One region of the Streptomyces sp. NBC_00028 genome, then DNA from elsewhere that is predicted to be linked to it. Evidence: riboswitches for the same ligand, from Rfam matches in the RefSeq annotation. Region 1 holds a riboswitch; each other region holds the start of a gene.

Evidence for each region. A riboswitch is a leader RNA that binds a small molecule or an ion and turns the genes downstream of it on or off. The one in region 1 is predicted to bind thiamine pyrophosphate.
Region 2: it holds a riboswitch for thiamine pyrophosphate, as region 1 does, so the genes downstream of both, thiO (glycine oxidase ThiO) here and thiC (phosphomethylpyrimidine synthase ThiC) in region 1, are expected to answer to the same signal.
Region 3: it holds a riboswitch for thiamine pyrophosphate, as region 1 does, so the genes downstream of both, OG885_RS13660 (thiamine ABC transporter substrate binding subunit) here and thiC (phosphomethylpyrimidine synthase ThiC) in region 1, are expected to answer to the same signal.

Annotation. Positions count from the first base shown of each region.
Region 1 covers NZ_CP108293.1:5,160,739-5,164,006, reverse strand. The annotation lists gene thiC (phosphomethylpyrimidine synthase ThiC) at 63-1,886, opposite strand; TPP riboswitch at 1,879-2,068, opposite strand; gene OG885_RS23195 (YibE/F family protein) at 2,467-3,268, shown strand, end outside.
Region 2 covers NZ_CP108293.1:7,285,029-7,288,296, reverse strand. The annotation lists gene OG885_RS32785 (NAD(P)/FAD-dependent oxidoreductase) at 1-1,116, opposite strand, end outside; gene OG885_RS32780 (hypothetical protein) at 1,206-1,556, opposite strand; TPP riboswitch at 1,609-1,720, shown strand; gene thiO (glycine oxidase ThiO) at 1,718-2,878, shown strand; gene thiS (sulfur carrier protein ThiS) at 2,875-3,075, shown strand; gene OG885_RS32765 (thiazole synthase) at 3,079-3,268, shown strand, end outside.
Region 3 covers NZ_CP108293.1:3,143,483-3,146,750, reverse strand. The annotation lists gene OG885_RS13670 (alpha/beta fold hydrolase) at 1-426, opposite strand, end outside; gene rlmN (23S rRNA (adenine(2503)-C(2))-methyltransferase RlmN) at 554-1,660, shown strand; TPP riboswitch at 1,710-1,817, shown strand; gene OG885_RS13660 (thiamine ABC transporter substrate binding subunit) at 1,814-2,881, shown strand; gene OG885_RS13655 (ABC transporter permease) at 2,941-3,268, shown strand, end outside.

The DNA.
Region 1 (3,268 bases):
TGCACGACGGCGCTGCCCCGAAGACACCAAGCCCCCTCCGGAGCAGCGCCGATGAACGGACGTCAGTCCGCCAGCGGCAGGTACACCCGGCTCCCGCTCGCCGCGAACTCCTTCGACTTCTGCAGCATCCCCTCAGCGATCTCCTCCTGCGACGCCCCCTCGGCCGCCGCACCGCCGAACCGCTCTGTGATGCTCTGGCTGATCTTCATCGAGCAGAACTTCGGGCCGCACATCGAGCAGAAGTGGGCCGTCTTGGCCGGCTCCGCCGGGAGGGTCTCGTCATGGAACTCCCGGGCCGTGTCGGGGTCGAGGGCCAGGTTGAACTGGTCCTCCCAGCGGAACTCGAAGCGGGCGTCCGACAACGCGTCGTCCCACTCCTGTGCGCCAGGGTGTCCCTTGGCGAGGTCCGCCGCATGGGCCGCGATCTTGTAGGTGATGACGCCGGTCTTCACGTCGTCACGGTTGGGCAGGCCCAAGTGCTCCTTGGGCGTGACGTAGCAGAGCATCGCAGTGCCCCACCACGCGATCATCGCGGCGCCTATGCCCGAGGTGATGTGGTCGTACGCCGGGGCGACGTCCGTGGTCAGCGGGCCGAGCGTATAGAACGGAGCCTCCTCGCAGATCTCCTGCTGAAGGTCGATGTTCTCCTTGATCTTGTGCATCGGGACATGCCCCGGGCCCTCGATCATGGTCTGAACGTTGAAACGCTTGGCGATCGTGTTGAGTTCCCCGAGCGTCCTCAACTCCGCGAACTGCGCCTCGTCGTTGGCGTCCGCGATCGAGCCGGGCCGGAGGCCGTCACCGAGCGAGTACGTCACGTCGTAGGTGGCGAGGATCTCGCACAGTTCCTCGAAGTTCTCGTAGAGGAAGCTCTCCTTGTGGTGGGCCAGGCACCACGCCGCCATGATCGACCCGCCGCGCGAGACGATGCCCGTCTTGCGGTTGGCGGTCAACGGCACGTAGGGCAGCCGCACACCCGCGTGGACCGTCATGTAGTCCACACCCTGCTCGGCCTGCTCGATGACCGTGTCCTTGTAGATCTCCCAGGTCAGTTCCTCGGCACGGCCGTCGACCTTCTCCAGCGCCTGATAGAGCGGCACCGTGCCGATGGGGACGGGGGAGTTGCGCAGCACCCACTCGCGCGTGGTGTGGATGTTGCGGCCGGTGGACAGGTCCATGACCGTGTCGGCGCCCCAGCGGGTCGCCCAGGTCATCTTCTCCACCTCTTCCTCGATGGAGGAGGTGACCGCCGAGTTGCCGATGTTGGCGTTGACCTTCACCAGGAACCGCTTGCCGATGATCATCGGCTCGATCTCCGGGTGGTTGACGTTGGCCGGGAGCACCGCGCGTCCCGCGGCGATCTCCTCCCGTACGACCTCGGGCGCCACGTTCTCCCGGATGGCCACGTACTCCATCTCGGGCGTGATCTCGCCGCGGCGCGCATACGCCAGCTGGGTCACCGCCTCGCCGTCACGGCTCCGGCGCGGCAGTCGGGGGCGACCCGGGAAGACGGCGTCGAGGTTGCGCAGATTGCCGCCGCGCGGCGAGGTGTGCTTGATGCCGTCGTCCTCGGGACGGACGGGGCGGCCCGCGTACTCCTCGGTGTCGCCGCGGGCGATGATCCAGTTCTCCCGCAGCGGGGCCAGGCCACGGCGGACATCGGTCTCGGCCGCTGGATCGGTGTACGGGCCCGAGGTGTCGTACAGCGTGACCGACTGCCCGTTGGTGAGGTGCACCTGTCGGACCGGCACCCGCAGGTCGGGGCGCGAACCCTCGACGTACGCCTTGTGCCAGCCGATGGACTTCCCGCTCTCCGTGGACTCTTCGCCCTGAATGGGCTGTTCGTCCTGGCTGGAGGCAGGCGTGCGTGCGTCCTTGATGGTCATGAGACCTACTCCCTACGCCGGCATTACCCGGTAACAGGTTCGGCGGTCGACGCAGCGGCTTCCGTCCGCCGACGTTTCGTGGGGAACGTCACTCACTGGTGACGACGTTCCACGTGAAACATCGCTGGGACGAAGGTCAGCGCCCTCTCAGCCCGGTGCTCCGAGCTCCCGCGTGTACAAAGGTGCCTCCACGCTAGCGTCAATTCGGGCGCGGTGAACAGAGGGCCCCTGCCGTTCTTGCGATGATCGGTCGGTGACCACGACACCTCAGCCCCCGTACCCGCCCGAGCCACCCCGTGGCCCCGGCAGCAGAGGCGAAGCGCCTGGCACCGGGGGCGGGCGCCGGCCCGGGAGCGGAGGCGCGGGCGACGCGGGCAGCGGCGTCGGCGGCAGGACCGGGCATGGTGCTGGGCACGGTTCCGGGTACGGCCCCCAGCGCGGATCGGACGACTGGAGCGGGCCCGCAACGGGCAGCTGGAACACGCCTGGACCGGGTGACTGGAGCAGGCAGGGTCCCGGCACGGGCGGCCCGGTCGGAGGCGGTCCCGCCGTCGGTGGCCCGGGGCAGCGCGGTCCCGGCATCGGTGGCGGCGGAGGTCAGCGCGGACCCGGGCCTGGCGGCGGTCACGACGACCACCGCGGCCAGCACGGCCAGCACGGCCAGCACGGCCAGCACGGCCAGCACGGCCAGCAGAGCCACGACCACGATCACGGCCGCGGCGCCGATGTCGTACACCGGCACGGCACCGGCTCAGGCCCCGGCGGCGGTGACGGTGAGGGTGGAGGTGGTGGCGCCGGAGGGAACGGCGGGAACGGACACTCGCACGGCCACAGTCACAGCCACGGCCCGGCCGCCCCCGTCTCCCAGCACCTGCGCAAGGTCATCGCGGCGATCCTCATCCCGTTCGGCGCCGCCGTCCTGGTCGGTCTCGCCGTGCTGTGGCCCGGGGGCGCGCCCGCGCACGAGCGCACCGGCGTCGGGTTCGACCGGCAGACCCAGCAGGCCACGGTCACCAAGGTCGACAAGGTGAGCTGCAAGTCCGTGAACGCCTCGGGTGGGACCCCGACCGGCGACACCTCCACCGCGGAGGGCTCCTCCGCCCAGCAGGAGGCCGACGGCACCTGCAAGAAGGCCACGATCCGAGTCGACACCGGCAAGGACAAGGGCCGTACGTTCACCGAGATCGTGCAACCGGACCAGTCACGTCAGCTGGACGAGGGTGAGAAGGTCGTGGTCGCCTACGAGCCTTCCGCGCCGAAGGATCTTCAGTACTCGGTCACCGACGTCAACCGCAGGTTCCCCATGGCGCTGCTCGCCGGGATCTTCGCGCTCGCCGTCGTGGTCGTCGGGCGGCTGCGGGGCGTCATGGCGCTGGTCGCGC
Region 2 (3,268 bases), 2.1 Mb from region 1:
CGGGTCCAGTTCCGTCCCCGCCTCGATCAGCCGCCGCCCCTGCGCCAGGTCCCGCGGCCGGCCCACCGCCAGCAGCGCGACCAGCCGGTTCTCGCGCAGCCAGCAGACCGTCCAGGCGGGCCCTGACGGGTCCCCGCGCCACAGGACCGTGTCGGCGGACGTGTGATGGCCGGCGTACTGGACGAAACGGCCGAACTGCTCGGACCAGAAGTACGGCACCGGGTCGTAGACCGACGGCGTCTCGCCGATGATGTTGGCCGCGACCGTGCGCGGGCCCTGGAGGGCGTTGTCCCAGTGGTGGACCAGCAGTCGCTCGCCGTAGCGCCCCGAGGGGAAGGAGGCGCAGTCGCCGACGGCGTACACGTCCTCGACCGAGGTACGCAGCCCGGCGTCGGCCACGACCTCGCCGTGCGCGCCGAGGTCGACGCCCGAGCCGGACAGCCAGGACGTGGCGGGGCGGGCGCCGATACCGACCACGACGGCGTCGGCGGGCAGCCGGGAGCCGTCGTCGAGGACGACCTCGCCGGGCTCGATGTGCGCCACGCGCGCGTGGGTGCGCAGTGCGGCCCCCGCGTCGGCGTACCAGGCGGTCATCGGCATGGCCACCTCGGCGGGCAGGGCGCCCGCCAGCGGCCGGTCGGCGGCCTCGACGACCGTCACCGCGCAGCCCGCGTCGCGCGCGGCGGTGGCGAACTCGGCGCCGATCCAGCCCGCGCCGACCACCACGATGTCGTGCTGCCGGGCGAGTACGGGCCGCAGCCGCTCGGCGTCGTCGAGGGTGCGCAGCAGATGGACCCCGGGGACGCCCTCCGCGCCGGGCAGCCGGATCGGTTCGGCGCCGGTGGCGAGGACCAGGACGTCGTAGGGCACCGGGCCCCCGACGGTGTCGAGTTCACGGTCGCCGGCGCGGACGCCCAGCACCTCCACGCCGAGGCGCAGTTCGATGCCGAACGCCTCGAAGTCGACCTCGAAGGCGGAGCCCTCGGCCTTGCCGAGCAGCACGGCCTTGGACAGCGGCGGCCGGTCGTAGGGCTGATGGGGTTCCGCACCGATCAGGGTCACGGTGCCGGCGAAGCCCTGTTCGCGCAGGGCCACCGCGGTCTGTACGCCGGCCATGCCCGCGCCGACCACGACCACGCGCCGCCGCGCCTCGGTATCCGTCTCGTCGCTCACCTGATCACCATAGACACCTGACAATTTGTCAGTCAGGAGTCCTGCACAGTGACCTGCTCCACAACGCTGGTCCCGCTGCCGGGCTGCGACTCCCACTCCCAGCTCTCCTCCAGCCGCACCCGCCCGTCGGACAGTTCCACGACGGCGGACACGCAGTGCCCGGAGGACGTCGTCCCGTCCTGCTTCAGCTGCACGTACCGGAAGTCGAGCCGGTCGCCCTCCCGTGTGCCGACGAGATGTCCGCGGACGACGTCGCCGCCCGCGTACTCGGCCCAGATCTCGCCGTCCTTCTCGTGGTAGCTGAACCGGGTTCGAGCACCCACCTGACCTGGGGCCTGGTCGGCGACGGGGGCGAGGACGAGGCCGTCCAGCGAGCGGGCCATGACAGTGGGCCTCCTTACAAAAGGGCAAATCCAAGAGCTAGGGTGGCCAACGTAGAGCACTCGCGGGAGCCCGGACGCACCGGGCTGAGAGGGAGGCTGGCGGCCTCCGACCGTACGAACCTGATCCGGGTCATGCCGGCGAAGGGAGGGGCTGGACGCCCATGTCCTCACGTACGTCAGACGTCCTCGTCGTCGGGGGCGGAATCATCGGCCTCGTCACGGCCTGGCGGGCCGCGCAGCGCGGTCTCGCCACGGCCGTCGTGGACCCCGAACCGGGCGGCGGGGCCGCCCAGGTGGCGGCCGGCATGCTGGCCGCCGTCACCGAACTCCACTACGGCGAGCAGACCCTGCTCGCCCTGAACCTGGCCTCGGCCCGCCGCTATCCGGAGTTCGCGGCCGAGCTGACCGACCTGACCGGGCTGGACCTCGGCTACCGCCGCTGCGGCACGCTCGCCGTCGCCCTGGACGCCGACGACCGCGCCCATCTGCGCGAACTGCACGCACTGCAGCAGCAGTCGGGCCTGGAGTCCGAGTGGCTGTCCGGGCGGGAGTGCCGGCGTCTGGAGCCGATGCTCGCGCCGGGTGTGCGCGGTGGGCTACGGGTGGACGGCGATCACCAGATCGACCCGCGGCGGCTGACCAGGGCGCTGCTGGCCGCCTGTGAGCGGGCCGGTGTCGTGTTCCATCGTGACTGGGCCGAGCGGCTGGACGTCGTACGGGACCGGGCCGCCGGCATCACGGCGACCGACGGTACGCGGCTGGGCGCGGGCCAGGTCGTGCTGGCCGCCGGAAGCCTGAGCGGTCGGCTGGCCGGTGTCCCCGACGCGGTGCTTCCGCCCGTCCGCCCGGTGAAGGGCCAGGTGCTGCGGCTGACCGTGCCGCAGCGCTACGCGCCGTTCCTGAGCCGGACCGTGCGGGCCGTGGTGCGCGGCAGCCATGTCTATCTGGTGCCGCGCGAGAACGGCGAGCTGGTGATCGGGGCGACCAGCGAGGAGCTGGGCTGGGACACCACGGTGACCGCGGGCGGGGTGTACGAGCTGCTGCGCGACGCCCATGAGCTGGTCCCCGGCATCACCGAGCTGCCGCTGACGGAGACCCGCGCGGGTCTGCGCCCAGGCTCCCCGGACAACGCACCGCTGCTCGGCCCGACCGAGCTGCCGGGGCTGCTGCTGGCCACCGGCCACTACCGCAACGGGGTGCTGCTGACGCCGGTCACGGGGGACGCGCTGGCGCACGCCCTCACCGCCGGTGAACTCCCGGACGAGGCCCGCCCCTTCACTCCCCTGCGGTTCACGAAACACCTCACGGAGCAGCCCGCATGAACATCTCCGTCAACGGGGAGCCGCGCCGGTTCGCTCCCGGCACGGCGCTCGACGCCGTCGTGCGCGCCCTCACCCCGGCGCCCTCCGGGGTGGCCGCCGCCCTCAACGAAACCGTCGTCCCACGCGCGCAGTGGCCGTCGACGCCCCTCTCCGACGGGGACCGCGTCGAGGTCCTCACCGCCGTCCAAGGAGGCTGACCCATGGCCGACGATCCCTTCGTCCTCGGCGGTACGACGTACTCGTCCCGGCTGATCATGGGAACGGGCGGGGCGCCCAGCCTGGACGTGCTGGAGCGGGCCCTGGTCGCCTCGGGCACGGAACTGACGACGGTCGCGATGCGGCGCGTGGACCCGAACGTGCACGGCTCGGTCCTGTCGGTGCTGACGAGGC
Region 3 (3,268 bases), 2.0 Mb from region 1:
GGTGTAGTCAGGGGCGCGGATCTCGTCCCGCATGCCGTCCTGGGTGTACGGGGCGGAGACCAGCACCAGACGGCCGACCCGGTCCGGATGCCGTACCGCGATCTCCAGCGCGGTCAGCCCGCCGAGGCTGTAGCCGAGGAAGTCCGCCTGGGGGACGCCGAGCTCGTCCAGCAGGGCGACGACGTCGGAGGCGAGGTGCGGGACGGTGAGGTCGCGATCCGTGTCAGCGGTGTGGCCGTGCCCCTGGAACTCGGGGGCGATGACCTGACGGTCGGCGGACAGAGCGGGCAGCACGGCGTCGAAGGACAGCCCGATGGTGGTGGCACCGCCGTGCAGCAGCACCAGCGGGCGGTCGTCGCCGTGGGCGGCGCCATGGATCTCGTAGTACATCTCCAGGCCGTTGACCTTGGCGTAGGGCATCGTCATCACTTTCGGTATCCGGGAGGCGGGCGTATGGCAGGAAGACCCTTCCCGCGCTGTGAAGTCATCGGTCACCCTCGGTGACGGGCGGGGGCCAGGGTCACTCCATTCGATCTGCGACACTGGTACAGCCATGCCTAAGCCCGGAGAACTTACTTTCGTCGCCCCCCGCGGAGCCAAGAAGCCGCCGCGGCACCTTGCCGATCTCACGCCCGCCGAGCGCAAGGACGTCGTGGCCGAGATCGGTGAGAAGCCGTTTCGTGCCAAGCAGCTCTCGCAGCACTACTTCGCGCGGTACGCGCACGATCCGGAGCAGTGGACGGACATTCCGGCCGGCGCTCGCGGCAAGTTGCAGGAGGCGTTGCTTCCTGAGCTGATGACCGTCGTACGGCATCTGTCGACCGACCAGGGGACCACGCGCAAGACGCTGTGGCGGCTGTTCGACGGGACGCTCGTCGAGTCGGTGCTGATGCGGTACCCGGACCGGGTGACCATGTGCATCAGCTCGCAGGCCGGGTGCGGGATGAACTGTCCCTTCTGCGCCACCGGACAGGCAGGGCTGGACCGGAATCTGTCCACCGCCGAGATCGTGCATCAGATCGTCGACGGGATGCGGGCGCTCAGGGACGGGGAGGTGCCGGGCGGGCCCGCGCGGCTCTCCAACATCGTCTTCATGGGCATGGGCGAGCCGCTCGCCAACTACAAGCGGGTCGTGCAGTCGATCCGCGCGCTCACCGACCCCGCCCCGGACGGGCTCGGGCTGTCGCAGCGAGGGATCACCGTCTCGACGGTCGGGCTGGTGCCCGCCATCCACCGGTTCGCCGACGAAGGCTTCAAGTGCCGGCTCGCCATCTCGCTGCACGCGCCCGACGACGAGCTGCGCGACACCCTCGTCCCCGTGAACACGCGGTGGAAGGTGCGCGAGGTGCTCGACGCCGGGTTCGAGTACGTCGAGAAGAGCGGGCGGCGGCTCTCGATCGAGTACGCGCTCATTCGCGACATCAACGACCAGGCCTGGCGTGGGGACCGGCTCGGACGGCTGCTGCGCGGCAAGCCCGTGCATGTGAACCTCATTCCGCTGAACCCGACCCCGGGCTCCAAGTGGACCGCCTCGCGGCCCGAGGACGAGAAGGCCTTCGTCGAGGCCATCGCCGCGCACGGTGTGGCGGTGACCGTCCGGGACACCCGGGGGCAGGAGATCGACGGGGCCTGCGGTCAGCTGGCGGCAGGCGAACGGTAGTCTGACCGTCGTAAGAACACCTTCATAGCTGTCAGAACATCTTCATATTCGTATCCGACAGGGGAGCGCCACAGCGCTGAGAGTGCGGCCATCGGGCCGCAGACCCTCTGAACCTCGCCCAGGTCATTCTGGGTAGGAAGTTCGGTCATCACCGTGAGTAGCAAGAAGTACTGTGCTGTCGTCGTCGGCCTCGGCCTGGTCGCGCTGTCCGCGTGCGGGTCGTCCGACGAGGGCACCAAGAGCGAGTCCAAGACCGTCACCCTCGTCAGCCACAACTCGTGGGCCGTGTCGAAGAGTGTCCTCGCCGCCTTCGAGAAGGAGTCCGGCTACAAGGTCAAGGTCCTGGAGGACGGCGACGCCGGGCAGGCCGTCAACAAGGCGATCCTGACCAAGGACAACCCGCAGGGCGACGTCTTCTTCGGCGTCGACAACACCCTGCTGTCCCGGGCGCTCGACAACGGGCTCTTCCAGTCGTACGAGGCGAAGGGCGCCGGCACGATCAAGGCCGGGTACCGGGTCGACGGGGACAAGGTCACGCCCATCGACACCGGCGACATCTGCCTCAACTACGACAAGGCCTGGTTCAGCAAGCACAAGCTCCAGCCGCCTACGTCGTACGACGATCTGGTCAAGCCCGCCTACAAGGACCTCCTCGTCACCGAGAACGCCTCCACCTCCTCGCCGGGGCTCGGGTTCCTGCTCGGGACCGCCGCCAAGTACGGCGACGACGGGTGGGAGGCGTACTGGACCAAGCTCAAGGCCAACGGCGTCAAGGTCGTCGACGGCTGGGAGCAGGCCTACAACGAGGAGTTCTCCGGGTCCGCCGGGGGCAAGAAGGCGAAGGCCGACCGGCCGCTCGTCGTCTCGTACGCCTCCTCGCCGCCCGCCGAGGTCATCTACGCCGACCCGAAGCCCTCGACCGCGCCGACCGGCGTCGTCGACGGCACCTGCTTCCGGCAGGTCGAGTACGCGGGACTGCTGAGCAACGCGAAGAACAGCGAGGGCGGCAAGGCGCTCATCGACTTCCTCCTGACCAAGCAGTTCCAGGAGGACATGCCGCTCAACATGTTCGTCTACCCGGTGGTCGAGGGCGCGGCCGTGCCCGCCGAGTTCACCAAGTACGGTCCCGCCGCCAAGGATCCCGAGACCATGGACCCGGCGAAGATCGCCGACAACCGTGACGACTGGGTCAAGTCGTGGACCTCGCTCGTACTGAAGTAAGCGGTACCGGAGTAAACGGTCGTCCTTCGAAGAAGGGCGCTGCGGCTCGGCTCGGCCTCATGGTCGTCCCCGTCGCGTTCTTCGCGCTCTTCTTCGCCTGGCCCGTCGCCGCGATCGTCGCGCGCGGGCTCAAGGCGGACGGGAGTTGGCAGTTCGGGCGGATCGCGGACGTGCTCGCGCAGTCCGACATCCGGCACGTCCTGTGGTTCACGACCTGGCAGGCGCTCGCCTCCACCGCGCTGACGCTCGCGGTCGCACTCCCGGGCGCGTACGTCTTCGCCCGCTACGACTTCCCCGGCAAGCAGATCCTGCGGGCCGTCGTCACCGTTCCGTTCGTGCTGCCGACGGTGGTCGTCGGTACGGCGTTCCTGGCGCTCGTCGGGCGCG